4 regions of the Exiguobacterium sp. UBA6282 genome follow, and region 2 is predicted to be linked to each of the others. Evidence: predicted binding sites of a transcription regulator. Region 2 holds the regulator's gene; each other region holds the start of a gene.
The links. The regulator Rex, encoded in region 2, represses fermentation and respiration genes when NADH is low (regulators of the CRP and FNR family bind a similar motif). The targets are predictions, from matches to a motif close to TTGTGAAATATTTCACAA.

Region 1 (8,046 bases), on a different contig from region 2:
ACCATCCCATTTGCGTTTCCGCGTCCCGTCCGACCTGAACGGTGTACGAAATCGTCAAGCGACTCCGGTAAATCGTAATGGACGACGTGTGTGACCGCTTCGATATCAAGCCCACGCGCCGCAAGACCTGTCGTGACGAGTAAAGGAAACTCTCCCTTTTTATAAGAACGCAAGGTCTCCATCCGCTCTCGTTTTCCTTTTTCAGCGTCTAAAATCCGGTATTTCAGTGAGAATTTACTCAACTCGCCATTCAATGGTCCAAGGAATGAGCGATTGTTGATGAATGTCAGCACTTTTGATCCTTGCATGTTCGCCAGACGACGTAACAATTCCGGTTTCTGACGACGTGAAGTCTCCAAATAACCGAATGTCACTTGTGTGCTGACGGCACGCTCAACACGAATCGTCTCAGGATCATTCGCAAGCGTCCGTCCCCATTCTGCTGTCCGTTCCGGCAATGTCGCTGAGACAAATGCCAGTTGTCGATCGCGTAGCGCACTATTTGCGATTCGCGTCGCCGAGTCACTCATGCCACTTTCATAAATTTGATCCGCTTCATCTAAAACAATCAATTTCACCTTATGCATCTTCAGCTTCTTCGAATCAATCAACTCGACGAGACGTCCCGGTGTTCCGACGATGATTTGCGGCTTTTTCTTCAATCGTTCATATTGTCGCTTTAATTCAACACCACCAATGAATGCACCGGATTTGATACCACTTCCTTGAGCAAATAATTGAATGACTTGATGAATTTGCATGACGAGTTCCCGTGTTGGTGCCGTGATGACGACTTGCACGTGTGGCTCTTCCACTTCAATCTTTTCTAAAGCTGGAATGACATAAGCAAGCGTTTTCCCTGTTCCTGTCGGCGCTTCAGCTAGGACATCTTTTCCTTCGCGCAACAACGGAATCGCTTGTTCTTGAACAGGCATCAACTCTGTAAAGCGCGCCCGTTCCCATGCTTCCTGTAAAAATGGTTTTGTAAAGTTCATAACGATTTCTCCTACTCTCTTAATTCCATCATGCCGTTACGTATTCGACATGATCTCCTGATGCATCACGGTATCCCCGTAATGTCTGTGTATATTCATTTCCTGCGTCGAGCAATCGGATGTGGAACCGGACTTCTTCTTCACCAGCTTCTTCCTTTAAAATCTCGAAGCCTTGGATGACACGATCCTGTAATTCTGCAGCGAGTGCCGGATACACGGCAAGACTCGCATACGTCGCTTTTACGTCCACGGGACGGCGAACAAGCGCAATCCAGTACGATTCATCATAGCCGATAAAGTCTTCATAATCAAAATCATCTTCAAACCGAATCCAGAATCCATCACCTTCAAATTCTGTGATCATCCCAGTTCGCGTCGAACCTTCCGATCCGATTTTCAGCGAGACCCAGTCTCCCGACTGATAATCTCCTTGTTGCGTTAATGACACATACTCCATTTGGCACACCTCCACGTTCTATGTTCCCTTTTTCATTGTCAACGATACGTCCTAAAAACACAAGATACCGTAACGTGACATTCCTCACAGTTTCAACTGTGCTAGTGGATCTTTTTCAAATCAGCTCATACAGTTCCGTGAAAATCTTGATTTACCAGACTTCAACTGTTTTTTAATCTTCACTCTTTCATAGGTACAGAAATAAAGAAAGCCCGTCATATCAACGTTTGTTCACTTGTTAAAATATTCACATGAACGTAAAGGGAATCTCTACCTCCTTTTGTTACACTATTCACATAAGGAACTGATCATTAGCTCAATTTTAAAGGAGTGGTATCCATGTTATTAGAAAAAACGAGTGCCTGGGCAAACTTTACGTCTGGCGAATGGATCAAGACAATCGATGTTGCAGACTTCATCCGGCTCAATCGCACGGAATATACAGGTGATGATCACTTTTTAGTCGATCCGACGCAAGCGACGCAACGGCTTTGGCAACAAATTCTACAGTTGACGAATGAAGAACGACAACGTGGTGGTGTGTATGCCGTCGATGCCAAGACACCATCAACGATTCTCTCGCATGATGCAGGGTATCTGGATCCCTCTCTTGAAAAAATCGTCGGCTTACAGACGGATGAACCGTTCAAACGTTCAATTCATCCGAACGGCGGGATTCGGATGGTGAATGATGCCTTAGCTGCGTATGGCTTTGAAGCAGACGAGACCGTCACGAAAATTTTCAGCGATTACCGAAAAACACACAACCAAGGGGTTTTTGATGCTTATACTCCAGAGATGCGCGCCGCGCGTAAAGCCGGTATCATCACAGGATTACCAGACGCCTATGGACGTGGGCGGATCATTGGCGACTATCGTCGTGTCGCTTTGTACGGAACAGCACGTTTGATTGAAGAACGTAAGCGAGACTTGAAGGCACGTGGCGGCTTCCTCTCTGAATCGATGATCCGCGACCGCGAAGAAATGAATGAACAATTGCGCGCATTAACGGAATTGACCGAGCTTGGAACTCGCTATGGTTTTGATCTCTCCCGCCCTGCAGAAACAGCACAAGAAGCATTCCAGTGGGTCTATCTTGCTTATCTTGCTGCGATCAAAGAACAAAATGGTGCAGCTATGTCACTCGGTCGCGTCTCGACGTTCCTCGATATTTATGTCGAACGTGATCTTGCGACCGGCCGCTTGACGGAAGAAACAGCACAAGAGCTCGTCGATCATTTTGTCATGAAACTTCGGATCGTCAAATTCTTACGAACACCGGACTATAACGATCTCTTCTCTGGCGACCCGACGTGGGTAACGGAATCGATTGGCGGGATGAGTGAAGATGGTCGATCAAATGTCACGAAAAGTTCATTCCGCTTCTTACACACGCTCTCGACACTCGGTCCGGCACCTGAACCGAATCTAACTGTTCTCTGGTCCACTCAGCTTCCACGCGGATTTAAGGAATTCTGCGCGAAGATGTCGATCATATCAAGCTCGATTCAGTATGAGAACGATGATTTGATGTTGCCGGTTTATGGGGATGATTACGGCATCGCTTGTTGTGTCTCCGCGATGCGGATCGGGAAACAGATGCAGTTCTTCGGTGCTCGAGCAAACCTGGCAAAAGCATTACTCTATACGATCAATGGCGGAATGGACGAGAAGCTCAAAATCCAAGTCGCCCCAGCTACACCATTGATGCTCGATGAAGTACTCGATTACGAGACGGTCATGGCGGCTTATGATCGTCAACTCGATTGGCTCGCGGAACTGTACGTCAACACACTGAATGTCATCCACTACATGCATGATAAGTACAGCTACGAACGGATTGAAATGGCTTTACATGATCCGGAAATCTTACGGACGATGGCATGCGGCATCGCTGGTTTATCAGTCGTCGCTGATAGTCTATCCGCCATCCGTTATGCGACAGTTCGTCCAATCCGAGATGCGGATGGGGTTGCAGTTGATTTCAAGATCGAAGGCGAGTTTCCAAAGTTCGGGAATAACGATGAACGGGTCGATCAGATGGCGGTTGATCTCGTGACGCTATTCATGGAGAAAATCCGTAAACATCCAACGTATCGCAATGCGCTCCCGACACAGTCTGTCCTGACGATCACTTCAAACGTTGTCTACGGTAAAAAGACAGGAAATACACCCGACGGACGCCGTGCGGGTGAACCATTCGCACCGGGTGCTAACCCGATGCATGGACGTGATACCCGTGGTGCTGTCGCTGCTCTGACGTCTGTCGGGAAACTACCATATGAACATGCGCTCGATGGTATCTCCTACACGTTCTCGATCGTTCCAAAAGCACTTGGTAAGGAGGAAGCAACACGTATTCGCAATACGGTCGGATTACTTGACGGATATATGGGTGGTACGACTTCAAAAGGTCATCACTTGAATGTCAACGTCTTCGACCGTGAGACGTTACTTGATGCCATGGAGCATCCGGAACAGTATCCACAGTTAACGATTCGGGTTTCCGGTTATGCCGTCAACTTCATTAAACTGACGCGTGAACAACAGATTGATGTCATCAATCGTACGTTCCACGGTTCTCTCTAAAATGATGTGTAGTATGTGAAAGGAAGTGAGCAGAATGACCTATGGTATGATCCATTCCGTTGAATCATGTGGAACAGTCGATGGTCCTGGCATTCGATTCATCGTCTTTACGCAAGGATGTCCACTACGGTGTCAATACTGTCATAACGTGGATACATGGGAGTTCGGTTGCGGACAGCGTGTCTCAGCAGACGAAGTCGTAAAAGAAGCGATCAGCTATCGCTCCTTTTTCGAGGCGACGGGTGGCGGAATCACCTTCTCTGGAGGTGAACCGCTCGCTCAGCCAGAGTTCCTAGAGGCTGCTTTAACAGAAGCGAAGCGGCATGGACTGCATACGGTCATCGATACCGCGGGATCCGTCGTCCCGAAAAACATCGACGCCATTCTCGATGCGACGGATTTGGTTCTGCTCGATATCAAGCATATCGACGATGCTGCTTGTCGCGTCTTGACTGGACGAAGTAACGCCAATACACTCGCCTTCGCAAAACGCCTAGCCGAGCGAAACATTCCCGTCTGGATTCGCCACGTCCTCGTTCCAGGTATTACGATGTCGGAACATTTCCTCCGTCAGACCGGCGAGTTCATCCGGACGCTCGGAAACGTCGAGCGCGTCGAGGTACTGCCGTATCATCAACTCGGAGTCTATAAGTGGGAAAACCTTGGTCTTGCTTATCCGTTAACTGATGTGCTTCCCCCTTCACGAGAAGAAACAAACGCTGCGCAAACCCTACTTGAATCGTACTTGTGTTAACGTTTCCAATTTGTTACAATGACATCATAGATTATGAACAGGAGGTACAACACCGAAATGAAGCAATCACTCGTACACGTCGCTTGATGAATGAAATCATCTCTTTCGCAATGCAGTTGCGGATGTCTGACGCTACGAGTCTGCTCTTTTTCGGTGTGACCATCCTCTGGTCATCGCCTTCTTTGAGTTACACTCCGGCACACCATCCGCTCGCTTCGGATGGTGTGTTTTTCATTTCATCTTATCGGAAATGAACACTAAAGGAGCTGCTTTTATGCCTACTGAAACACTTACGATCCAACACCTATCGATGGACTACGACGAACGACGCCTTTTCTCGGACGTTTCTTTTCATATTCATACCGGTGAACATGTCGCCTTAATCGGTCCGAACGGCATCGGAAAAACGACACTGTTACACTTGATCGCTGATCAACTTCAACCGACTGACGGTTCGATCAAGCGTCATTACAAAAAACTCGGTCTACTATCACAACACTTTGTGGCGGGCGATCACACCGTTCTTGATGTCGTCGAACGAGCGGATGCGGTTCGTTATCAACTTCGCGCTAATGCCATAAATGGTGACTTGACGATTTATCAACAAGCAATCGATCAGGACGCCTTCTCGCTGGAAGCAGATGCAGCACGCGTCTTAAAAGAAGTCAAATTAGAGGAAGCACTCTGGACACACAAAGCATCCAGTTTAAGCGGTGGTGAACAGACGCGCCTCCAACTTGCCTGTCTGCTTCTATCACGACCTGATTTCATCATTCTCGATGAACCGACGAATCATCTGGATCAAGAGACACTCGAGTGGCTCACGGAATGGGTCAACATGTCACGGACCTCGATTCTCTATGTCTCACACGAACGATTCTTCATCGACGCAACGGCTGATGCCGTCATTGAATTATCCGAATCAGGGGCAACGCGATACAGCGGAAACTATCAGTCCTATAAAGAACAAAAGGAACATCAAGCTCTGTCGCAACAACGAGCGTACGAAAAACAAGAACGCACCCGTAAAGAGCTGACACGCATGATTCAAGGATACCGGCAATGGCATCAAAAAGCTTCGGATCAAGCGAGTGAACGCGATCCATATGCGAAAAAGAAAGCCGCTAAACACGCAACAAAGGTCAAAGCAAAAGAACAACAGCTTGAGCGCTTACTGGAGAATCGTGTTAAAAAGCCAGAGGTTGCACCGACTGTTCACGTCGCATTTGAACATGAAGCGATTCATGCGAAGCGACTCGTTTCGTTCGAACACGTCACGTTTAGATATGAGACGAAAACCATTCTAAACGATGTCTCATTTTCAATCGATCGCGGTGACCGGATTGCTGTCATTGGACCGAATGGAAGTGGGAAAACGACCTTACTGCGTCTCATTGAGGGCGAATATGCTCCTAATCAAGGGACAGTCATCCGCCATCCTCGATTAAAAACCGGCTATTTTTCACAAGCTCTTTCCCATTTACCGACATCCGGTACGTTGTTAGAGGCATTGCTCGAGTTCGGCACGATGAGTGAAACGGACGCCCGGACGTTGCTCGCCTGCTTTTTATTCCGTCGCGATGATGTTTACCGGTCGATTTCCGACGCCAGTATGGGTGAGAAATGTCGAATCGCCTTTTTACGCCTTTATTTCTCTGGTGCTCACTTGCTTATTCTCGACGAACCGACGAACTATTTGGATCTTGCGACTCGTGAACAAATCGAAGCCGCCCTCGATGTCTTCCCTGGTGAGCTCCTCTTCGTCTCTCACGATCGTTATTTTACCGATCGGCTATCGAACCGGACGTTTGACTTAACGACTGGATTCAACGATCATCCGGTCGGAACGGCCACGGTACGAAACGCGCGCCGAAGTGACCCTGAAGCGATTCAATCCGATCTACATCGTCTTGATGCTTTGACGGGTAACGTGCCGTTCAATACAGAAACAAATGAATCACTTTCAAAAGAATAACGAGAAAAAAGCATCTGCATAGAAAAAGAGACTCCTTTTTCCGTTGCAGATGCTTTTCATATATCAATCGTATTATCGCTTTTGATACTTCACTTTCGTATGCGCTTGGGCCTGCTTGTGGATTTTTTTCCACTTTTCTTTCTCCGCCGCCTGCAACGCCACGTTTTGCTTGCGTTCCGCATAGGCGATTTCTCGTTTTAGCTTGACGAAGCTGTTCCAGCGCTCAGCAGTTAGTGTGCCATCTTCTAAAGCTATCCGAACGGCACATCCCGGTTCCTTATCATGTTCACAGTCTCGGAAACGACAGTTTTCAGCAAGCTCCTCAATATCGGAAAACGTCGACGATAAACCGTCACTGCCATCCCATAAGGCCAATTCTCGCATCCCCGGTGTATCAACAAGCAATAGACCGTTCGCCAGTCGTTTCAGTTCGCGATGTGTCGTCGTGTGACGTCCACGTTCATCGTCTTCCCGTACGCCACCCGTCTCCATTAACTGTTCTCCAGCTAAAGCATTGACGAGCGTCGACTTCCCAACGCCGGACGATCCGACTAACACGATCGTTTGCTTGACTTGTAACTGGGCACGTAGTTCCTCTAATCCGTCACCCGTCAAAGAATCAACGGCAAGGATTGGTGTTCCGAACGCAATCGCTTCGACAGCCTGCAGTTCTATTTCGATCGACGGCATCAAACTTTTTTTCGTCAGGACGATGATTGGTGTCACCCCTGCATCCCAAGCAACCGTTAAATAACGTTCCAGTCGACGGACGTTGAAGTCATGTCCAAAAGCCATGACGAGCAAGGCAACGTCGACATTCGCGCAGATAATTTGTTCCTCGGTCTCCGTCCCTGCCGCTTTTCGGGAAAATTGAGACGACCGTGGCAAGACCCGTTCGATTCGTCCTTTGCCTGGCTCTCGCTCTGTTTGAATGATCCAGTCTCCAACCGCTGGCAATTCAGCTTTCGTTCCTGATTGAAAACGCAGCTTACCAGACAGTTCGCTAAGTGATTCTCCTGTGTCCGTCATGACACGATAATGCGTTTGGTAGACGGCCGTGATTCGTCCCAGTTGTTCTGTTCCTGTCGTTTCGTAGACAGGTGGTGTACCCCATTCGTTCAAATGGTTTCCTCCTCTGATTTAAGGGAGGGAAACCCCTCCCTGGTTTTCGACACATGTTACTTTTTTAGCGTTGATTGTTGCACTCATCAACATCACTCCTCTCGATTCGATTCCTTTATAGAATATCATATCAATCAATGTTTCTGGTAGCGCT
Region 2 (8,046 bases):
CCGGATGAAGGTCGACACGTAGTCCGCATACATCGGTACGAAATAAAGGATGCCGGATAGCAGTCCTTGAATCAGGTTGATGAAAAAGCTTTTCGTTCGCATCAGTGTTGGTTCTCCCATCGTTCCATCAATTCGAGTAGATCGACATCGATCTGGTCCCGTTCCGCAGATAACGCTGTCGCTTTTGGAATATCATTAAAGACTTCCGGTTCGCAAAGCAACTGTTCGATTTCCGCTGAACGCTGTTCGAGCCGTTCAATATCTTGTTCGAGTTGTTCGATTTGCTGACGGCGTTTTTTTTCTTCTTTCTGTGCTTCTTTGTCGATCGTCTTCGATGCCGTGACTTTTGCCGCTTTTGCCTCTTCGGCTTCAAGGCGAGCGATTTCTTCTTGTTCGGCCTTCTTCTCTGTGTAGTACGAATAATCGCCGAGGTATTCTGTCACACCAGCTTCACTCATCTCGATGACGCGTGTCGCGATCCGATCGATGAAGTAGCGGTCATGGGAGACGAAGAGTAGCGTACCTTCATAGTCGACGAGAGCGTTCTCAAGGACCATCTTCGAATCAAGATCCAAGTGGTTCGTTGGCTCGTCAAGGATGAGGACGTTCGTCTTCCGGAGTTTCAGTTTTGCGAGCGCGAGACGTCCGCGTTCGCCACCAGACAATTCATGAACGATTTTGAAGACATCGTCGCCGCTGAACAGGAATTGTCCGAGCACAGAACGGACTTCTTGTTCGCGCATCAGTGGCCATTCGTTCCAAATCTCATCGATGACACGGTTCCGGTCATTGAGTTCCGCTTGCTCTTGATCGTAATACCCGATCGAGACGCCGGTGCCGAAACGGAAATCACCGAAGAGAGGACGTAAACGACCGACGAGGACTTTTAAGAGCGTCGACTTCCCGATTCCGTTCGGTCCGACGAGTGCCAGTGATTCGCCGCGTTGCAAGCGGAACGTGATGTCTTTTGAGACAGCTTCTTCGTAACCGATCGCCAGTTGATTGACTTGAAGAACGTCATTCCCGCTCTGTTTTTCGATTGGGAAGGAGAGGACCGTACTGCGTTCATCTCCATCTGGTCGATCGAGCCGGTCGACCTTCTCGAGCCGTTTTCGAACGCTTTGAGCACGCTTTGTCGTCGTCGCCCGAGCGATGTTTCGTTGAATGAAGTCCTGCATCTTTGCGATTTCTTCTTGCTGCTGTTCGAACTGTTTCATTTCTTGATCGTACAATGCCGCTTTTTGCTCGAGGTACTTCGTATAGTTCCCCGTGAACTTACGACAGACATTACGAGAGAGCTCATAGACGACATTGACGACTTGATCGAGGAAGTACCGATCGTGCGAGACGATCAGAACGGCACCACGATAACCACCGAGGTAACTTTCAAGCCAAGCAAGCGTATCGATATCCAGGTGGTTTGTCGGCTCATCGAGAATGAGAAGCTCTGGTGCTTGCAGGAGCATCTTCGCTAAGGCGAGCCGTGTCCGTTGACCCCCGGACAATGTCTGGATCCGGCGTGAGTAATCGTCTGGATAAAAGCGCATGCCATGCAGGACGGAGCGAATATTCGCTTCAAACTGATAACCACCTGCTTCTGAGAAGTCGTGTTGCGCTTGATCGTACGTCTTCAGAAGTCGATCGTAAGCGACCGGGTCGTTCAAAATGTGCTCCATGCCCATCTCGATTTCCATCCGGCGCAGTGTCCGTTCTTGTTCTTGCAGATGTTCAAAGACGGTCAGCATCTCGTTCCAGATCGTCTCATTCGATTCGAGACCACTGTCTTGCGCGAGATAGCCGATTTTGACATCTTTACCTTTCATGATATCGCCCGAGTCATGACTGAGTTCACCAGCGATGATTTTGAGCAAGGTTGATTTACCGGCACCATTTCGACCGACGAGCGCAATTCGGTCGCGTTCCTGTACTTCTAGTTTGATATTTTCTAAAATCGGCTCGACGCCGAATGATTTCGAGAGTTGGTTGACTTGTAAGAGTATCATTTCCATCCATCCTTCCACCCTTTAGTCTATCACGAACAAAAGCGCGAGGTCCTGCGGAATATATTATTTGTGACTCTATGTGAAGTGGTTTACAATCAAGGAGAGTAGAAAGCTTTTTGCAAAGATTTGGGTGCCACGATGGATGTGGCCGAAGGGGGAACTGCAGGATGAATGGACCAGACACAAAAATTCCACAAGCGACAGCAAAACGGTTGCCGCTATATTATCGTTTCATCCAAAGTTTATACAATTCAGGTAAGCTCCGCGTCTCTTCTGCTGAGTTAAGCGAGGCGGTGAAGGTTGATTCAGCAACGATTCGTCGCGACTTTTCCTACTTTGGGGCACTAGGGAAGAAGGGGTATGGATATAACGTTCAACATCTCTTAACGTTTTTCCGGAAAACCTTGAATCAAGATGAGGTGACGAATGTTGCCTTGATCGGGGTCGGTCATCTCGGAACAGCGTTTGCAAATTATAACTTTTTAAAGAATAATAGTACTCGGATAGTCGTTGCGTTTGATGCGGACGAAGAGAAGGTCGGAACAACGACGCATGACGTTCCAATCTATCATGTTTCGGACATGAAAGAACAAATCGAAGCGAATCAGGTCGATGTCGCCATCTTGACGGTTCCATCCCAGTTCGCACAGTCAGTAGCGGATGAGTTAGTCGAGTATGGTGTGACAGGCATTCTGAACTTTACGCCTGCACGGTTGAACGTGCCAGCGAGCGTTCGGGTTCATCACATCGATTTATCGATCGAGTTGCAGTCGTTAGTTTATTTCATGAAGCATTATTCGCAATCAGCTGAAGGAGTGAAATCATAATGGAAAACCTTATCCCGCTCACGTTAGGTATCGGACCTGCGAGTATCGGATTAATCGCTGTCGTCGCGTTGATCATCTTCGGACCGAAGAAGTTACCGGAATTCGGTCGTGCTGCCGGTCAAACATTGAAAGAGTTCAAGAATGCCACGAACGGCATCATGGACGACGATAAAAAGGACGAACCGAAAGAGAAGTGATTGAATCATGACGGTTGATCAAGAACAAAGCATGACGTCGCACCTAGACGAACTGCGTAAGCGGATTGTCTGGTCGCTCCTCATCGTCGTCGTCCTGTTCGCTGTCGCATTTCCGCTCGTCCGACCGCTCGTCCGTTTTCTGCAAGCGGACTTAAAAGAGCTCGGTATCGGATTAAATGCCTTCAACGTCGCCGATCCTTTAATGTTGTATTTGAATCTTGCGTTCATCATCGCGCTGATTTTAGCGTCACCGTTCTGGATGTATCAACTGTGGGCATTCGTCCGACCAGGGCTTTATGAAAAGGAACAAAAAGCAACATTGACATATATTCCAGTCATCTTCTTTCTATTTTTGGCTGGTGTAGCCTTCTCGTATTTCTGGTTGCTTCCTTTCTTGCTCGAAGTCTCAACGGATCTCGGGAAAGAATTGGGGATCGAGCAAGTCATCGGGGTCGAAAACTACTTCAGTTTCTTGATCCGGTTGACGATGCCGTTTGGTCTTCTCTTCCAATTGCCGGTCGTGACGATGTTCCTGACACGTCTTGGTCTTGTGACGCCATATTTCATGCGAAAGAATCGGAAATATGCGTATTTCGCGCTGTTCGTCGTTGCGGCATTGATCGCACCGCCGGACGTGACGTCACACTTGATGATCTCAGTGCCGTTGTTCGTTCTCTATGAAATCAGTATCTTGATTTCTGCGCGGACGTATAAAAAGGTCTTGATCCTCGAGCAACAGGCAGAGCTTGAACGACAGGCGGATTTGATGCGTGAATTGAATAAATGAATCGTGAATTCCTTCCAGCAATTTCGGGAGGAATTCTTTTTTATGAAAGCGTTATGTTTATATTGATAAAGCAGTTAGCGATGCGTATACTAAAGATAATTCATGGGGGCTTAGCTCAGCTGGGAGAGCGTTTGGCTGGCAGCCAAAAGGTCGTCGGTTCGATCCCGATAGTCTCCACCAAGTGCATACGTTCAACTCCTCGAGTGCTCGAGGAGTTTTTTTATGTTCCCAGTTAAATTCCTTCCAAATATAAAATGTCACCAAAAAGAAATAAATTAAAAAAATAGACAAATATAAATTGTTTATTTCCATTAACTTCATTAAACTAAAAATACAGAATTTTCTTTAAACTGTTTTATTAGTATTACTACTATGGTTTTACAGAAAAGGGGAAACGAACGCATGAAGAAGAAGATTGCACTTATGGCAGCCGTCTTAATGACGTCTTCCAATCTAGTCAGTGCGCAAGGTGCACTGTCCTCGCAAGACAAAGCGACGGGTCAAAAACCGCAGGCGCTCTCACTGAAGAAATCGGGGCAAGAAAAGAACTACAAACAATCGGATAAAGTCCGAGTCGTCATTGAGATGGAACAAAAACCGGCGATTCAAATCGCCCAAGCTCAAAACAAGCGGTATAGCACATTGAGTAATGCCGAAAAGGAATCGATCAAGGATCGACTCGTCAGCGTCCAAAAATCAGTCAAGTCAGCTATCGCTAAAAAGGCGATTCCTGTTACATATAAAGAAAGCTTCACAACCGTCATCAACGGATTCAGTGGTGAAGTGAAGTTCGGTGACATCGAAGATATCAAACAACTCGACGGAGTCAAAAGTGTACATATCGCGCACGAATATGCGCGCCCAACCGTCGATAAAGGTGCCAAGCCAGACATGCTGTACAGCAAGGACATGGTCAATGCGAAGGAAACGTGGCAGGACTATGGCTTCAAAGGGGAAGGAACCGTCGTCGCGGTCATCGATACGGGAATTGATCCATCGCACAAGGACATGGTCTTGAGTCCAGAGACAAAGGTGGATTTAACCTCTTCGAAAGTCGAGAGTGCGAAAGAAACAAAAGGCTTAAAAGGAAAGTACTTCACGGAAAAAGTACCGTACGGCTATAACTATGCCGATCACGACAGCGAAATCCGTGACTTAGGTGCGGGGGCATCGATGCACGGGATGCACGTCGCAGGTACGGTCGGAGCAAACGGGGATGAAGCGAACGGCGGCATTAAAGGGGTCGCTCCAGAAACACAGCTCCTTGCGATGAAGGTCTTCGGTAACGATCCAGGGATGCCATCGACATTTAGTGATATCTACATCAAAGCAATCGATGATGCCATCGCACTTGGAGCGGACGTCATCAACATGAGCCTGGGTTCGACGGCATCGTTCGTCAATGCAGATGATCCGGAGCAACGCGCGATCGTCAACGCGATGAACAACGGTATCTTGTGTGCGATCTCTGCTGGTAACTCGGCGTTTGCAGGTCATGGTGCGGGTAATCCATATACAGCAAACCCGGATATCGGTGTCGTTGGTGCACCAGGATTGACGAGCCAGGCGCTCCAAGTCGCGTCACTCGAAAATACGAAATTGACGCTTGAAGGCATGGCGCTGACGATTGACGGTCAGGATGCCGGTTATTTGGCATACCAAAAACAAGATTCGCCGAATCCGATTGCCGTCTTCGATAAAGAGAAGAAGGATGTCGTGTATGTCGGTGACGGTCAAGCTTCGAACTATGAAGGTAAAGACGTCAAAGGGAAACTCGTCTTCGTCGTGCGAACAGGTGATTTTAACTACAGCATGATTCAAGCAGAAGCTGAGAAGCAAGGCGCAGCAGGTGTCATCGTCCGTGGTAAAGTCGATCATGGGGATTACGTCAGCATGGCACTCAACAATCCGACGATTCCACTCGTGACGCTTAGCATCGCGGACGGGAATGATCTCGAAGCAAAAGCAAAAGAAGGCAAGGCAATCGCAGTGACATTTGACGGAAAAGCGGTCTCAACCGATAACCCGGTCGCAGGACAAATGTCTGACTTCACGTCATGGGGTGTCACGCCAAGCCTTGACTTCAAGCCGGAAATCACGGCACCAGGTGGGAAAATCTATTCGACGCTTAATGATAACGAGTATGGCGTCATGAGCGGTACATCGATGGCAGCACCACACGTCGCTGGTGGAACAGCACTCGTCATGCAACGGATTGCGAAGGACTTCAAAGTCACTGGTGCAACACGCGTTAAACTCGCCAAAAACATCTTGATGAATACATCGCGTCCGCAACTCGATCAAGGAAAATACAACGCACAATTGAAAACGGGCAACTTCTACTCCCCACGTCGTGAGGGAGCTGGACTGATGGATCTTCGTGCTGCGATGAAGACACCAGTCGTCATCACAGAGACGAAGTCAGGTGAAGGCAAGGCATCCTTGAAGGAAGTCGGCGAGAAGTTCACATTCACGCTTGATTTAAAAAACTACAGCAATGAAAAAGTGACGTATAAGCTAGCGGGAACGGTTCAATCAGATCTCGGTGCAAAAGGATCGAACTTCCTTGAAGCAAATGGAATCTTCAAAAAAGGAACGATCGGTACGGTAGATGCCAACACAGGCACATACCCGATCTCATTTGCAGTCGGCTCGAAGAAAGCGAGTTCAGTCTCGATTAATCCGAAGAGCTCAACGAAAGTCAGCGTGTCAGTCGATTTGAAGAACACGACTGACTGGGCGAACGAGCTTCCGCTTGAACAAGTCTTTAAAAACGGCTACTTCGTCGAAGGATTCGTCCGTCTGATCGATACGAAGAGCAAAAATCCAGAACTGACAGTTCCTTATGTTGGATTCAAAGGAAAATGGGATCAAGCTCCGATTTTAGATGCACCATTGTACGATAAAAACAACACGTTCTACGGATTGACAGGTCTAGCGACTGAAGTGAAGGATGATTTCGAATTCCTTGGTACGAATGCCGCTGGAAAAGTTGTCGCGAACAAAGTCTCGTTCTCACCGAACAACGACGGTAGCGCAGATGAAGCTTTCCCGATCATCTCATTCCTTCGCAATGCGAAAAAAGTCGAGTATTCGATTCTTGACCGGAATAAAACAACACTTCAGAAGCTTGATATGCAAACGGACGTCGTCAAGAACTACTATGATAGCGGTTCAGAGGACGGCTACACACCAGTCACAAGCGCTGCTTGGGACGGAACGATCAACGGGAAACCGGTCAAAGATGGTCTTTACTACTACAAAGTCAAATCGGTGATCGATTATCCGAACGCAAAATGGCAGACGAATCTCTTCCCAGTCTATGTCGATACGAAAAAACCAGCAGCTACTGTGAAATGGGATGCTGCGAAATCAACGCTTTCATGGACAGCAGGCGACCAAGGAACAGGAGTTGCGTCATACGATATCCTCGTCAATGGCAAAAGTGTCTTAAAGCAACCACTTGCCGCAACAGAAAAAGCGTACACGTTGACGGATCTGCCGGAGCGCGCGAAGATTGCCTTCGTCGTCAAAGACTATGCTGGAAACAGTGTGAAAAAAGACGTCAACACGACAGGCGTTGATAAAGCCGTACCAAATGTTCAAATCGATACACCGGTCGCTCTTGGTCTTGCAACATCAAAAGTCATCAACATTGCGGGTCATGTCTCTGATGAGTCAGGTATCAAATCGTTTAAGATCAACGGCAAAGCCGTTAAACTACGTTTTGATGCTGCACAACAAAACTATGCGTTCAGCCATGACGTGACGTACACGACGGATGGCGTCAAGTCATTCAAGGTCGAAGCATACGATGGAAAAGGGAATCGTGTGGCGTTCAACCGTCAAGTCATCATCGACACAGAATTACCAACGATTCGCGTCACAGCACCAAAAACCGTCTCAAGTAAAACAAAAACAGCTGAGATGAAGATCGTACTTCGCGATAACTATAGCGAATTACGCTTCGACTTCAATGGTAGCGCGGAATACCGCCGGACGTTCAAAGAACCGTACGTCATGAAAGCCTTCAAAAAGACGATCACGAAAAAAGTGACGCTCAAAAAAGGAAAAAACACGTACAACTTGAAACTGAAGGATCTGGGTGGACACGTCGTTACGAAAACAGTCGTCATCACGAAAAAATAAGGTAACAATGAACAAGCCAGGCGGAAATCCGTCTGGCTTTTCGTTGTGTGTCGAAGCGCCTTGAAGGGTTTATGAGACGAGTG
Region 3 (8,046 bases), on a different contig from region 2:
ATTGATTTAGACTGTTTCGTAAATCATGAATTTTAGAAGTAGAAAAGTAATACTGTTCGAGATAACGACTATCTTCATACAATAAAAGACCACGCACCGCATTGGCACGATCTCGGTTATGTTCAACCAACTGGTCCACTTGATTGATTAACGGTATGTCATGATCCTTCATTTGCTCTGTTATCGTTGCAATCGTCCGATAACCAGATAGGGCGTAAATGATTGGGATAGAAGCAAATAAACTGATCAAAAGGATCAGCAGAATACGCTGACGCCAAAGTGAGTGCATGCAATCATTCCTTTAAATAAATAGACATGTCATAAGCTTAACTACTATCGCAAAAAAAGTGAAGCCTGTCCATTTTTTGAATAGGGAGAAGAAAGTAAAAAAATCAGTATTCCTAATAAAAAAGCAGGAAAGCTGGTGCAATACGAGAAGCTGTTTTAAAGTAAACGAAATAGAAAAAGCACAGCTAGGCTGCGCTTGAGTTTAAAACGAATACGAATGTTCCTTATAATTCCCAAAAACAGTATGGATTTCTGAGAACGTAACGAACGCGTTAGGTTCGACAGAAGAAACGATTTCTTGCAAACGGACGATTTCATTATTTTGAACGACGACATAGACCATTTTCTTCGTTCGGTTGGAGTATCCTCCCCGTGCATCAAGGATCGTCACACCACGACCAAGTTCTTTTGTGATGACTTCATTTATTTCATCCGCCTTTTCGCAAATAATGATACATTGCTTAGAAGCGGAATAAAAACTGTAAACCGTTTGAAGAGCTTTGGCGCGAACGAAGCTCATGATAAGAGCATACATAACGTGTTTCAAATCGAAGACCCACCATACCAAGATATAGATGACAAGATCTTGCATCAGAAATATGCGAGGAAGTGGCCAATTATGAAAACGAGCAAAGAAAAACTTTCCAAGAATATCGAGTCCACCTGTCGATGCGCCACCAAAGAAAATCAATGCCATTGCAAGACCAGAGACTAGACCGGCAAAGATGGAGGCAACAAGCGGATCATTCAACGACTCGGGAACGATCTGAGTCGGAATCCAGTCGATTAAAAAAGAAGAGGCAACGACAATGATGCCAGATAAGAACATGAATCGCTTTCGTAAGAAACGGAAACCTAAAAGGAAAAGGGGAATGTTTAAGAGCAATTGGGTTAATCCGATTGGAGTGTGGAAAAGCTCTTGAATGACAAGCGTGATCCCCATGATACCACCTGATCCGATATCATTTGGAGATAGTAGTAAGCTGATGTACAGGGAATACAGCAACGTACCTATGATTAAAAAACTGATTTTTTCAACTCTCTTTTTCTGTGGGTGTGTTGTAGTCATGGCATTATGATGAGTGACCTCATGCTCCTCCTTATGTGAGTATCTGCCTGCAAGAGTACGCCCATATGCATAAAATTTCAACCCTTCTTATGAAAAAAGATGAAAAAGGGTAAGTTTTTTTAGGAAGGTGATGAAAATGAAGAAAACATTCTTGATTATAGGCTGTATTTGTTTAGGCGTATTGGTGGGGATTCGTCTTTTTCAACAACCAGACGAAGAAAACCAACGATCTATTTGGCATGATGGTGATCTCGTAGCGAGACAAGTCGGTGCTTCCATGATGAATACGGTAGCTGTTCGCCAATTAGCTGAACAACTCCCGTTTTCATCAGAATTAAAACAGGTAGATGTCGAAGGAGAGTCGTTACGGCTCGCTTATGACGTCACAGGCAAAGAACGGCGTGCTTGGATTGGGACCGATACTGGTACATTACAAATGAATCAGGATTTCTTGAACGCTCGCTTATCAAAAGTACTTATGCATCATACGCTCGTTTTATTTTCGACGATTCCTGACTTGACCAATCTTGAAATTCACTATACCGATCCCTATTCGAAAGCTAATTTTAAGATAGATCGTAGCGCGTTCGACATCTATACACCATCTGACATCGAACGCGCTACATCATCGTCTGGACGTTTTAATCGTGTCGTCATCGATGGATATGTGCTTGATGCCTCCAGACGACAAACCTTTTTCGAGCGTTTCGCATCAGGATTTTCAATTCAAACTAATTAATTGTATAAAGCAAGAAAAGGCATTTTTCACAATCTCGACACAATGATATCGTTTACATCTCGTTCTTTTATGAAAACGATAAAACAGGTCGATTCAAGACTTGAACATCTCTTAAGATGGAAGTATCATAATAAATGAATAAACATTGTGAAGTGTTGAACAAAAGAAAGAGAGGTTTCTACAATGAACGAGGTAGAAGCATTAGAAGGATTACGGAATAAAGCAATCAAGTCGACACGTATGCTACAACTGCGTCCTCTCGAATACTTAGTTCGTGCCATGTTAGCGGGGATATTCATTGGATTTGCAATCATTTTTACCTTAAAAGCAATTAATGGGCTGTATATGGCAGAATCACCTGTCGCGACACTTGTCGGTGGATTGACGTTCGGAGTGGCACTCGTCTTGATCGTTTATGGCGGTGCAGAACTGTTTACAGGGAATACGATGTATTTCACGACGGCAACGATGCGCGGCTATACAACGAAGATGGATACGATGAAAGTCTGGTTGATTTGTCTGATCGGAAATGGTCTTGGAGGATTAGCATTCGCACTACTCTTCTCTCAAACAGGTATCTTACAGGAACTTGGAATGAACAATTGGTTGTTTGCTGTATCGGAAACAAAAATTCATCATTCGACGTGGGAAATCTTTACTCGGGCAATCTTCTGTAACTGGATGGTCTGTTTAGCAATTTTCATTCCGAAGAACATGAAGAATGAGTTAGCGCAAATCATGATGATGATGGTACTTGTCGCAGTCTTCTTCGCATCAGGATTTGATCATGTCATCGCAAATATGGCATTGTTCTCTATCGCATTAATCGTGCCACATCCGGATACGATTACGTTTGCAGGAGCCATGCACAATCTTTTACCGGCTTTAGCTGGGAATATCATCGGTGGAGCAGTCTTCATGGGAATGATTTATACGTGGTTGAATAAAGAAAAACTAGAAATAGATGAATCACGTCAATCTACGGCACCGGTTCATATCGCTTCTAAACAAAATGCATAATGAAAAAGCAGCTGTCGCGACAGCTGCTTTTTCATTCATTCCATATGTTGAAAGCGATCAACATCTGCGGCGAGTTCTTCGTAAATCGTCTCGACGATTTGTGCGTCATCAAAGAGTCCGAGGACGTTATCGTCCGGTAAGGCGTCAACAGGAGACGTAAAGTACAGAACTGCCGTTAGCAATAATTGTTCTTGCTCTGCATGCATCTCGAATTTTTTCTGATAGAGGGCACGAAGCATTTCGAGTAGTTGTTTTAATTGGAAATAAAGGACGAGTTCTGCCTCGCGTTCGATATCAGAACTTTCCGTAGACGCGATATCTTGTGTTAGATGTGCGAGTCCGATTTCTGCTCGAATCAACAATTCTTGTTGTGCTTTTTCATCACCGACGAGATCGAGTGCCTGTCGGTGAAAATACGTATAAGCTGATTTAAAATCTCCGGGTGTGAATTCCATGATGATGCCTCCTTCTCTTCTCTTTCTAGTTTCGCCTTATTTCTTGCAAAATTGCAACTATTTCGTGAAAATAAAGATACAAGAAAGGGGATTACATAATGCCGACACAAGCAGAATTACAACAGTACGCGTCTTTAGCAGTGCGTACCGGGATCAATCTACAGCCAGGACAACAACTTGAGGTGCGAGCGGGAATCGAGAATTTACCACTTGTTCGCGAAATCACACGTGTAGCATATGAAGTAGGTGCTACGCAAGTATATGTACAATGGTCAGATGATGAGATGACGAAAATCCGTTATTTTGATGCACCAGAAGACTCGTTTGATACATTCCCGGATTGGTTAAAAGCACGTTACGATCAGCTTGCAGAAGAAAAAACAGCATTCTTATCGGTCGTCAGCGAAGATCCAGATTTATTAAATGGTGTTGATTCAAGTCGAATCGCGCGTGCGAATAAAGCAGCTGGTATTGCTCTCGCCAATTGGCGAAAGTTCGTCATGAGTGACAATGTCAGCTGGTGTGTCGTAGCAGCACCTTCTGAAAGCTGGGCGAAGAAAGTATTCCCTGATGCAGAGGAACCGATTGAGGAACTGTGGGCAGCTATTTTGAAGGCAACACGTGCTGATCAAGCGGATCCGGTTGCTGCATGGGCGGATCATGATCATAATCTGCGTTCAAAAGCGAAATTCCTGACAGAGAAGAAATACAAAACATTGCATTATACAGCGCCAGGAACAGAGTTATCAATTGAATTACCAGAACGTCACGTTTGGTTAGGTGGCGGTGGTCCGAATGCAGATGGTGTTGATTTTATCGCGAATCTGCCGACTGAAGAAGTGTTCACATTACCGAAGAAGACAGGTGTTAACGGTCATGTCTCGAGTACGAAACCACTCAGCTACAGTGGTAACTTGATTGATGAATTTACTCTTTGGTTCGAGGACGGAAAAATCGTCAAAGCGGAAGCGAAACAGGGGCAAGAAGCATTGGATGATTTAATTTCCCTCGATGAAGGTGCCCGGTATCTCGGAGAAGTCGCGCTTGTACCACATCGTTCTCCGATTTCTGATTCAGGTATTTTATTCTACAATACGTTGTTTGATGAGAATGCTTCGTGCCACTTAGCGATTGGTCGTGCGTACTCGACGTGTCTTGAAAATGGTCCCAGTCTTTCAGCGGAAGAACTAGAAGCACAAGGTGCGAACGACTCGATGACGCATGTCGACTTCATGATTGGATCCGCGGATCTATCAATTGAGGGAGAACTTGCAGACGGGACGCGTGAATCAGTCATGCGTGACGGAAACTGGTCGATCTAAACGAATAAAAAGGTGAGTCCGAATACTGGGCTCACCTTTTCTGATTAGATTATTATCATGCTTCTTCCCCAATGATTTTTACTTCTGTCTCAAGTAAAATACCGAATTTTTCTTGGACGGTTTCTTGTACATGGCGAATGAGTGCAATGTAGTCAGATGCTGATGCGTTTTCGACGTTGACGATAAAACCGGCGTGTTTCTTTGATACTTCAGCACCACCGATGCGTGTTCCTTGGAGTTCACTATCTTGAATCAATTTACCCGCAAAATAGCCTTCTGGACGTTTGAAGACACTACCACAAGAAGGATATTCGAGAGGCTGCTTTGTTTCTCTTTTATGCGTTAGATCATCCATGACTTCCTTGATCAATGCTGGATCACCCTCCGTCAAAGCAAATCGTCCTTCGAGAATGATGTATTCTTTCTTTGAGAAACAACTCGTCCGGTATCCCAGTTCGAGTTCATCATGCGAAATGTTCAACAGATCCCCTTGTCGTGTCAAAACAGTGGCGCTATGAAGGCAATCTTTGACTTCTCCACCGTAGGCGCCCGCATTCATGATCAACGCGCCACCAATCGTTCCCGGAATCCCGCAAGCGAATTCAAGACCACTCAGTTGATGCGCATACGCAACACGAGACGCCTCGATGATTGCTGCGCCACTTTGAGCGACGAGTTCATGTCCTTCGACCGAAATGTCGGTTAACTTTTCAAACGAAAGAACGATACCGCGAATACCGCCATCACGTACGACGAGATTCGATCCGTTCCCGAGCAATGTCAAAGGGATGCCTCGTTCGTAAGCATATCTTACGACAAAAGCCGTTTCTTCATAAGACGTTGGGATGATGAAGAGATCAGCGATTCCTCCCATTTTTGTATACGTATGATATTTTAAAGGTTCATTGATCAGTACAGATTCTTTTGAAATGCCTTCATATAGCCCTGTCATTACTTGTTCAGTCATCATGGTCTCAGTCCTTTTCATAAATTCCTATCCAGCGCTTATGCGCTCAAAATATATTTTAACATTAATTGTGCAGTCGTTGTTCAACATACTGTTCCCAAAATACCGACTTATGCCGGGAATTGCAAGCACTAGGGAGTGAATGTCATCGATTAGTAATGAAAAACATCGCACAGGTAGAATAATAGGGAAGAGGAATGAAGGGAAAAGAACTCGGGAAAAGAAACATATAGAAGGAGGCGATGAGGATGGAAAGTGAACGATTATGGATGCGACCATTCGAAGAAGCGGATTTCAGCTTTTACAAGTCACTTGTTCAAAATGAGCAAGTCATGCGCTATATCAATGGTGGCGTTGCTCTGAGTGAAGATGAGGCACGAGAATGGTTCGATCGACAATTGGAACGATACTCGGATGAACGACAAACTGGTTTTTTGCTGTTATTCAAAAAAGAAACGAATGAACCAATCGGTTTCGCTGGATTATTGATGCAGGAAGTGGATGGAAAAGAAGAATTAGAAGTCGGTTATTGGCTCGAACCGAAGCACTGGAAAGTCGGTTATGGTCGTGAAGCAGCGAAACGTCTAATGATGGAAGCGTTTAATCGAGGGCATGATCGAATCATCTCGATCATTCATCCCGATAATCGTTCTTCTCAAAATGTCGCTCGCGCAAACGGTCTGAACTGGGAAAAAGATACGATTTTTAAAGACATTCCGGTCACGATATATGCTGGACAATTATCACGACTTTGTCGTAACTAAAGAGGAGAGTTTTTATGTACGCATTTGCATTTGAGTCTTTTCATCACATGACACCCGATACGTTATATGCATTGTTGAAATTACGAATGGATATTTTCGTCGTTGAGCAGGAGTGTGCATATCCGGAACTAGATGATCAAGATCAACAAGCCACACACCTGATCGTACGTAACGAAAGCGGTCAAATCGTTGGATGTCTTCGGATATACAACCATCCGACAAAAGGATTAGCGATTGGCCGGGTTGCCGTTCATCGTACTCACCGATCAGTTGGATTGGCAAAACAAATGATGGAGAAAGCGATGGATTATTTGCAGGAAAAAGCTACGATCTACTTACAAGCGCAAGCGCACTTAGAAGGGTTTTACGGGTCATTTGGTTTCGAAACTGTATCCGAACCTTATTTAGAGGATGATATTCCACATGTAGATATGCAGTTTTACGCAAAGGATTCTAAAAAAGACTTCACGTCGTCGAAGGATAAACCGATGAATAAGTAGAATGAACTTTTCTCGGAGGTGGATCAGTCATGAAGAAAGTGCTGGTCATTTGCGCGCTTAGTTTAATCGGTATCCTCTCTTTAGGAGTCGGTATTTCGTATGCTCAATTGCAAGGGAATTACCGTGATTCTGAGCAAGAATTGATGACGATTTTAGAGCGACAACATGATTTATCGGCTTCCTCCTTTCTTGAAGTGCATGCCTCCTTTTCTTTACAGCATCGGCAAATCATACACGTCCGCCTTCGTGGCGAGCCTGCCATCACATACGAATTCATCCAACCAAAGGATGAAATCGAATATTATGGTTCTGTCGGAACAAGTGTTGAAAAGACAGGGAAGCACGATGACGTCTTTCGAAATGCTCATCTAAAAGTCGGGGAAAAATAAAAAAATGGAGGATCTTCCGGAAACAACGGAAGATCCTCCATTTTTTGCTTTTAAGACGATCGGATATTGCGTACACTACGAAGAGATACTGGAATGAGGAGGTCGAGGGAATTATGTGGAAACCCTTTACGAAAAATCAATCAATTGCTCCGGCGTTGCAAGCCTTTCGGGAACTTGACGTTGAGATGTTTCGGACGCACGTTGCTCAACTGAACGATGCGGAACAACGTGCCTTACAATTCATTAAACGATCGCTAGAGCAGGATTCACCTGCTCATTTAGAACTAGCACTGGAGATGAAACAACCGTTCAGCGAAATCGATCGTCTGTTCCAAACGCTTGTCGCGTGTCAAAATCGTCAGCAGTTACTCGAGATGCTATTAGCGAACGGTCTTGACGTCAATCAAGTCTACACACTTGAGGGTCATCGCTCCATCGTCCGGCAGCCGCTTCACTTTCCTGTAGGTCTTTATGCGGCGCGTCATCCAGAGCTATGGACACTTGTCGCTACAAAATTGGACGTTACCTACACA
Region 4 (8,046 bases), on a different contig from region 2:
GGTTGTTGGTTTTGTGATGTACAACACGGAACTAGAAGAACTCGACGGTTACTGGATATACCGCATCATGATTGATCAGGCGCAGCAAGGGAACGGTATCGGGCGATTAGCGATGCAAGCCCTGATTGAAGAGATGCGAATGTTACCTGCAGCGAAACGAATCGTCGTCGGCTATCGACCGGATAATCAGGCGGCGCACAGTCTGTATGCGAGTCTCGGCTTCATCGACCACGGGGACCGATTCGGTCGGGAAATGGCAGTACGATTAAAAGTATAAAACTTGATGAACCGTCGATTAAACAGGAGACTCCTGACATGCTGTCGAACTAGAATCAGCATGTGAGCAACAAAGGAGTCTGATGAGATGAAAGTACGTCAAATGATAGCGGACGATTACGAAGAAGTCGTCCGTATTTACGAACAAGGAATAAAGACGGAGAACGCGACGTTTCGCACGGAAGCATTACCGTACGAAGAATGGACGAGGCATCACCATGAACACAGTCGTCTCGTTGCGATTGAAGGCGAGCAACTGCTCGGCTGGGTTGCGTTAAGTCCATTTTCTTCGATTCCAGCATACGCTGGTGTCGCTGAAATCAGTCTTTATATTGCAGAAGAAGTACGCGGTAAAGGTGTCGGCACTCGCTTGATGGAAGACGTCATTGCAACAAGTGAAGCAGCAGGCATCTGGACCCTGCAATCGCAAGTCTTTCCGGAAAATCATGCGAGTCTGCGCCTTCATGAACGTTTTAATTTTCGCGAAGTTGGTCGCCGGGAGCGAATTGGTCGGCTCGGAGGCAGATGGCGCGACACGGTATTGCTCGAGCGACGAAGCACATACCTTTAAAAGCAGGCAAGTGGACACAATGTTCCCTTGCCTTCTTTGTGTTGAAAGCAAGGGATAATGGGAAAAGACAGACAACAGAAGAAGGGGGAGGGATCACGATGGATGATTTTTTTGGTGAAGGACTTGAGACCAATCAGCAAAAACGGAAACGCAAACTGGAGGAAATCTTTGATCAGTCGTTTGAATCGGAGCGACGGGATTTCAATCAATCGCTGGAGCAGGACGTGACGGTTGCCTTGATCGGAGATGTCAATGCGGGAAAATCTTCGACCTTGAACGCGATTCTTGGTCGTGAAGTCGCAACGGTCGGAGCGCGCCCGGGTGAAACGGTCCGGATTGATCAAGTAAGGCAGCATCCGGAAGATAAAGTCATCTTCGTCGATACACCAGGATTGAATGATGCCAATACACAGAACTCGGAAGCGACGTGGACGTACTATCAAAGTGCCGATGTCATCCTTTATTTTTTAAATGCGGCAGGTACCGTCTTATCTGAGACGGAGACGAAAAACTTCCGTAAGATCTATCAACATAACCAAAATGTCTTGATCGTCGTTACGAAGATGGATGCGACGGATGATGTCGACACGATCGTTCAGCATATTGCAGAAAAACTACCAGGACCCAAAATCATTCCCGTATCAGCACGAGAAGGAACGAACATTGATCGGCTCCGTCGGGAGGTCCTCGACATCTTAAAAAAGTTCGACAAGGATAATGTGTTCGTTCGCCAGATGGATCCAACCGTTCGCGGGAAGATCGCCAACAACTGGATCGTCGGTGCCGGAACAGCCGCAGGTGCGATTGGTGCCGTCCCGTTCCCGGGAGCTGATATCATTCCATTGACTTCAATTCAAATCGGCTTGATGCTCAAGTTATCGAATCTGTACGAACGACAGTTATCCAAGGAGAGTGCGAAGGAGTTGCTTGTCGTGACGATCGTCGGAAACTCCGGAAAAACCGCCTTTCGGCAAATGGCGAAGCTCGTTCCGGGGTATGGTGCCGTCATTGCCGCGGGCGTTGCTTCGACCGCCACCCTTGCACTCGGATATGGAACAAAATATGTCTATGAGAATAAGCTCGAATTAACACCGGAACAACTGATGGGGTTCGTCAAACGATTCCGGAAGAAGGCAGAAGAGTCGTCAGAAGAGACAAACGAGTAATCTCCCTGTTATTCTATACAGCAATAAAGGGGGAGAACACATGACACGATTACTCGAAGAAATCAAACAGTATCAATCGGAATTCCGACAAAAGGCACCTGCTGAGAAACAACGGTTGATGGCGGAAGCGACAGCTGAGCTGGCTGCTTCTGGTATCGCTAAAGGTCTAGGTGTCGGTGATACGATTCCACACTTTACGTTACCCGATGTATCTGGCAAGTCTGTGGCGATCGAGACATTACTCGAGCAAGGTCCTGTCATCTTAACATTCTACAGGGGTGGCTGGTGTCCATACTGCAATCTCGAACTTCGCGCGTATGAACGGGAAATCGACCGAATTCGTGCTCAGGGAGCGACCGTCGTTGCGATCAGTCCAGAGACACCTGATTTTGCTGAACAGACAGCAAACAAGAATGCGTTAAGTTTCCCTGTCTTAAGTGACGTTGATTTACATGTATCCCGTCAATTTGATTTGGTGTTCGACTTGCCAGCTTATTTGATTGAGATTTACAAAGCATCGGGACTCGATGTGGCGAAGCACAATGGAAATGAGGATTGGCAGTTACCGAAACCGGCGACGTTTATCATTGATACGAATGGTGTGATTCGTTTCGTAGAAGTGCCGTCCGATTATACGAAACGCGTTGATCCAGAACACATCCTCCAAAACCTTGAACAGAATAAAAAGTATGAAGATTGACTTAAACGGTCTGGCTTCTCTCTACTTGTTGGGAGAAGTCAGACCGTTTGAAGTTTCCCTTTATTTTGTATCAAGAAGTACTCGTCTCAGCCATTCTTGAAATTTAAGATCAGTCTGTTGCCAATCCATTGCCCGTGCAAAATGATGAGCGGAGATGCGAATGGCTTCGTACTCCTCTGAATCTCGGAAGCAAGCTCGCATTTCGGCAGCGAGTGCACCAGGTGTTTTGTTTTTAGCCATGTAGCCTGTCATGCCGTACTGAACGGCGTCTCGGACACCAGGAGCATCGTATACGATGGATGGTGTTCCGACCGCCGCCGCTTCAATAATAGAAAAACCTACGCCTTCCCGTATGGAAGGGAAAAGGAGAGCGGTGGCACGACTCATCATGCGGCGCGTTTCTGTTTCAGTGACTGAATCGTAATATGTGATAGCATCCTTCACTTCTTTAGGAAGGGGAAGTGTAAGGTATTGCAAAAGATGAGAGCTGTTACGAATACCAATCAGCCAGAGGCGTGTCTCAGGAAACTCACGTTGGACCATGAGGAATGCCCCAATCGTATCTTGAAGTTCTTTTTCGTTCAGACGGTTGATATATAGAAAGGTTGGAACATGTTCTTTTAACTCCCATTCCTGTTCAGACCACGGGGAAAAGGAAAGTCCTGGCGGCAACATCGTGATATGACTGTTAGTAAAACCAGCACTTTGTAGTTCATCTACAACAGAGGGGCTGACAGTCAAGGCATGACTATCTTTATACCAGCTTAACCGTCGAGTCTCTGTCCATTCGCCAAGCTTTGAAAAAGGAAAAACAAGTGTCGTCGACCAACGCTCACGAATCAATTGATAAAGAAATAAAGTTCGTTTATGACGTGGAACATAAAGTGGTGTGAAGAAATGAAACCCATTCAAATGATCCAGAACTAAATCAATCGTTTTAGCATAAGACCAGTAATAATAAAGTGCATATGGAATAAGAGAAGCTGTCGTACCATAACGGAGGTAAGTGATACCATCTCGATACTCCGTCGGTGATCCGCCCTTGAATGAGACAGACAAATGGGTAACTCGGTAGGTAGTACTGACACGCCGCAACATTTCATGAATAAAAGTTTCAGCTTCTCCGGCTTGTGGATGTCGAGCATCACGCCAAGATAAAAAAAGTAGATGAGGTTTCATGTCGTACCTCCTTTGCGTAGAAAAAATTTGATCCGAAAGATCGGTTCTGCTACTAATCTTCTCTACAGTAGAAGGATATTCCTAGAAAATGCATCAAATCAATAGACTTCTGTTTCATCCATGATGTCCTGAAGCGTTACGTATAAAAGCTTTTGGGTAAAGAACAATAACGAAACGGGTAGGAGGAAAGCGCATGAAATGGAAGGGAAGAGAACGGAGTTCGAACGTCGAGGACCGGCGGGGAATGGGTGGGAAAGGAATCGCCGGTATCGGCGGTGGTGTCGGGATCATCCTGCTGATCGTCATCACTTTGATGGGTGGTAATCCAACTGAACTACTCGGAGACTTAACCGGTGGGGATCAGCAAAATACGACGTATGAGGAAACAGCGCAGGAAAAAGAAGCAGCGGACTTCGTCTCCGTCGTCTTGGCCGATACGGAACGAGTCTGGACGAAAGAATTTAAAGAAGATGGTAAGACCTATAAAAAACCGACACTCGTCTTATATACGGATCAAGTTAGTTCGGCTTGCGGACAAGCAGGGAAGTCCGTCGGTCCCTTTTACTGTCCCGGTGATCAGAAATTATACATTGATTTAAGCTTTTATGATGAACTGCAGACGAAATACGGAGCACCGGGCGATTTTGCGATGGCGTATGTCATTGCGCATGAAGTAGGGCATCATGTCCAGACGTTACTTGGAAAATCGGATGAGATCATGCCACTTCGAAAGCAAATGAGTGAGGAGAAGTTCAATAAATACCTCGTTCGATTCGAGCTACAGGCAGATTATTATGCCGGCGTATGGGCGCATCACGCGCAAGGAGAAAACTTGCTCGAAGAAGGCGATCTTGAAGAAGCGTTGACAGCAGCCAATGCTGTTGGGGACGATACGTTACAAGAGAAAGGACAAGGATATGTCGTACCGGAAAGTTTCACTCACGGCACATCGGCGCAACGAGAGCGTTGGTTCCAAAAAGGCTTTGATAACGGCACGATCGAAGGTGGAGACACATTCAAAGCGAAGAATCTATAAAACGAAGTAAAGACATACCTTTTGAAACATTTTCCAGTCGTTTCCGTAAAGAAGAGATAAGGATTCAAAGGGGAGTGTCGAAGTTGAAGCACATCAGTCTATTTTTGTTGCTGTATACGGCTGTCGTCGTATTGACGTACATCGTGTCACGATTTGCGCCAAACTTGTTGGTCTACATGGTCTATATTGCGATTGCGTCGTTACTCGTCATCACGGGCTATTTATTGAAACGGCTTGTACTGAAACGTTAAATACCAAAAAGGGGCTGACTCACATGTCGTCCTCTACAAAGATAAGGGTGGCAGAATGATGATCTGCCACCCTTATTTCGTAAAAAAAAGAATGACACGTCACACGTCACTCCTACAGGAAAAAGCGCATTATGCGCTGCCAGAGACAAATAAGACCCGCTTTCCTGCTTGAATGAAGCAGGAAAACTGGCTTGTGTCTCGCCTGAGGAAAGGACGTGAAAAGACGCGTCATTCTTTTTTGAGTCAGCCTCTTTCGCTATTTAAAAGCAATCTTATGAACGGAACATCGTCGGATCATCTGGAACGTTCTCCAGGTAAGTGATCCGTCCGTTTTCATTAAGACGTGCGATATCTTTTCCGTCTTGCGTGAAGACGCTACCGTCTGCCCGTTTTCCGCAAACTGCCCAGCGTGTTTCATACGTTCCTGGTGTTGTTTCTTCCCAGCCGGCGTACATGTGCTTAATATCCTGATTCGCCGTGAACACATGACGGACGAATTGTTTCCAGGCGTCGATGCCGTGCTTTGGTTGTCCGTTCAGAACGAACGTGATGTCTGTCGTAAACAAGGAAACGAGATCCTCGAACGCTTGTGCGTCCGTGCGTGACGCGTCGAATAAGTCGAAATAACGATTCAATACCATAGTAAAAACCTCTTTCTGTTCATTAAAGTGTCATCATCCGGTCTGTGATTAACGCATGCAACCGTTCTAAATGTTCCGGTGGACAGGAGGTATCGATTGCTTGACGGATCGAGCCGATTGATTCGCGCTTCAACGTCGATTGCCAAGCATCTTCTGCCTCTGTCATCAGATTCGAGAGCAGACCGATCTCCTGTTCCTGAATCCCCATCAAATCTTCAAAGACACCACTTGACGCGTACAATGTCTGTTTGCCCTCAATGGCTTGATAGACATCGAAGATTTGAATTTCTTCTGCCGGACGTCGCAAGCGAAAGCCCCCTTTGACACCAGGTACGGAATACAACAGATCCGCCTGAACGAGTTTTCGTAAGAGCTTTTGGAAATAGGTCGGTGAAGCACCGAGTTGCTGACTAATGAACTCACCGGACAAAACGGCGCGCTCCGGCAGGAAGGTTAAGAGCAACATCGCATAAACGGATTGCTCGACTCCTGTTTTCATTTGCATAGAAAGACTCCTTTCGTTAAACGTGGATAATGTATATCCATAATAGTTCGATGATGAAAAATTGTCGAATGATATGCTCTCACAAAACCGTCACACCTTTTCGACAGCATCTGCATGGCATCCCCGTTCCGGATTCGGTATACTAAATGTACGATATGTGAAAATATTCACTAAAAGTCGTTCACACTTTGTGAAAGGACGTTTGTATATGAATCCATTAAAAGGAATCGTCCAGATTCCACGTAGTATTCTCATTCAATTCATCATTGCGGCTTTCTTAATGGGGGTCGCGGTCGTCGGTCAGTCATACGGCATCGTGTTGACGGTCGATCGCATTTTCCTAAAAGAACAACCGTTTGAAGCTGTCATTCCGTTACTACTCACCGTTCTCGGTATGTTGTTGCTCCGAGTCGCCGTGACGTATTGGAACGGTCGTCTTGGTACGACGTTATCGGCACACATGAAGCAGGCGCTTCGGGAAGCACTCGTTGCGAAATATACGAGTCGCTCAGTCGAGATGATGCTACAAGGGCAAGCGGGACAGAAGGTCAGTGTCTTGCTCGATGCAGTAGACGAGATGGACAGCTACTATAGTCAATATTTGCCGAAAGTCGTCCAGACGACGATCGTTCCCTTGATGGTCTTGATTGCGGCATTCAGCTATGACTGGATCACGGGTCTTGTCATGATGATCACGGCGCCGTTCATTCCGTTGTTTTACATCATCATCGGCATCATGACGCAAAAGCGGGCCGATGCTCAACTCGAGAAGATGACGGCATTCTCAGGAACGTTCCTCGATACGTTACAAGGACTGACGACCTTGAAGTTATTCGGTCGCGCGAAACGACAGCGTGACGTCATCGAAAAAAGCAGTCTCGATTTCCGAGATGCGACATTAACGGTCTTGAAGCTCGCCTTCTTGTCGTCATTGATGCTTGAGTTCATCTCGATGCTCAGCATGGGAATGATTGCACTTGAAGTTAGTCTGCGTTTGATTCTGTTTCAAAGCATCACCTTTATCCCAGCGTTCTTGATGCTCGTGTTGGCACCAGAATACTATCTTGCCTTAAAAGAGATGGGGGCTGCTTTCCACACGGGACGCGGTAGTGTGGCAGCAGCGAAACAGATCGCAGCCGAATTGACGGCAGACGATCGTCCTGTTGCATTCGGTCAATCGGAACTCACGATGAATCGTCCACCACAAATCGTCTTGGATGAAGTCGGCTTTACGTACCAAGAAGGACGTTTTGCCTTGCAAGATATCGGGCTTACGATTGAGCCGTATCAAAAGGTAGCGTTAATCGGTCGCAGTGGGGCCGGTAAATCGACCGTCTTGCAGTTGATTGCCGGACTCGCGGATCCACAAGAAGGACGGATTCTACTCGACGGAACCGAGCGCGGTCAGGTGGAGGAAACAAGCTGGTTTCGTCAGTTGAGCTACATTTCTCAACATCCGTATCTGTATGCCGGAACACTGGCAGAAAACATCGCGATTGGTGAGCTTCGTCAAGCGACGCCGGAAGAGACTTTCGAAGCGGCGCAGGCGGCAGGGCTCGAGGAGTTGATTGCGACGTTGCCTGAAGGGATCGACACGGTGATCGGAGAAGGTGGACGCGGTCTATCGGGTGGCGAAAAACAGCGTGTTGCGTTAGCACGAGCGTTCTTGAAACGCCCGAACGTCGTCGTCTTTGATGAACCGACGACTGGACTTGATGTCA

Region 1: a site for Rex is predicted at 1,688-1,705, ahead of pflB (formate C-acetyltransferase). Genes of this name have one in related genera too.
Region 3: a site for Rex is predicted at 2,242-2,259, ahead of B2751_RS14005 (formate/nitrite transporter family protein). Genes of this name have one in related genera too.
Region 4: a site for Rex is predicted at 6,481-6,498, ahead of cydD (thiol reductant ABC exporter subunit CydD). Genes of this name have one in related genera too.

What each region holds. Positions count from the first base shown of each region.
Region 1 is NZ_DJUM01000054.1:86,521-94,566, reverse strand. Features, by position in the region: gene B2751_RS14305 (DEAD/DEAH box helicase) at 1-995, opposite strand, end outside; gene B2751_RS14300 (hypothetical protein) at 1,024-1,452, opposite strand; gene pflB (formate C-acetyltransferase) at 1,792-4,041, shown strand; gene pflA (pyruvate formate-lyase-activating protein) at 4,076-4,795, shown strand; gene abc-f (ribosomal protection-like ABC-F family protein) at 5,070-6,770, shown strand; gene rsgA (ribosome small subunit-dependent GTPase A) at 6,843-7,892, opposite strand.
Region 2 is NZ_DJUM01000013.1:7,462-15,507, forward strand. Features, by position in the region: gene B2751_RS03115 (hypothetical protein) at 1-102, opposite strand, end outside; gene B2751_RS03120 (ATP-binding cassette domain-containing protein) at 102-2,003, opposite strand; gene B2751_RS03125 (redox-sensing transcriptional repressor Rex) at 2,171-2,830, shown strand; gene B2751_RS03130 (twin-arginine translocase TatA/TatE family subunit) at 2,830-3,027, shown strand; gene tatC (twin-arginine translocase subunit TatC) at 3,035-3,814, shown strand; tRNA gene B2751_RS03140 (tRNA-Ala) at 3,919-3,994, shown strand; gene B2751_RS03145 (S8 family serine peptidase) at 4,217-7,963, shown strand.
Region 3 is NZ_DJUM01000054.1:31,381-39,426, forward strand. Features, by position in the region: gene B2751_RS13990 (CHASE3 domain-containing protein) at 1-289, opposite strand, end outside; gene B2751_RS13995 (YitT family protein) at 491-1,357, opposite strand; gene B2751_RS14000 (hypothetical protein) at 1,494-2,096, shown strand; gene B2751_RS14005 (formate/nitrite transporter family protein) at 2,280-3,116, shown strand; gene B2751_RS14010 (YkvA family protein) at 3,152-3,571, opposite strand; gene B2751_RS14015 (aminopeptidase) at 3,670-4,893, shown strand; gene murB (UDP-N-acetylmuramate dehydrogenase) at 4,949-5,863, opposite strand; gene B2751_RS14025 (GNAT family N-acetyltransferase) at 6,109-6,624, shown strand; gene B2751_RS14030 (GNAT family N-acetyltransferase) at 6,639-7,124, shown strand; gene B2751_RS14035 (hypothetical protein) at 7,154-7,513, shown strand; gene B2751_RS14040 (hypothetical protein) at 7,627-8,046, shown strand, end outside.
Region 4 is NZ_DJUM01000057.1:18,684-26,729, forward strand. Features, by position in the region: gene B2751_RS15055 (GNAT family N-acetyltransferase) at 1-277, shown strand, start outside; gene B2751_RS15060 (GNAT family N-acetyltransferase) at 365-847, shown strand; gene B2751_RS15065 (YcjF family protein) at 946-2,013, shown strand; gene B2751_RS15070 (peroxiredoxin-like family protein) at 2,054-2,713, shown strand; gene B2751_RS15075 (glycosyltransferase family 4 protein) at 2,774-3,892, opposite strand; gene ypfJ (KPN_02809 family neutral zinc metallopeptidase) at 4,086-4,928, shown strand; gene B2751_RS15085 (hypothetical protein) at 5,012-5,179, shown strand; gene B2751_RS15090 (nuclear transport factor 2 family protein) at 5,452-5,820, opposite strand; gene B2751_RS15095 (Rrf2 family transcriptional regulator) at 5,843-6,325, opposite strand; gene cydD (thiol reductant ABC exporter subunit CydD) at 6,534-8,046, shown strand, end outside.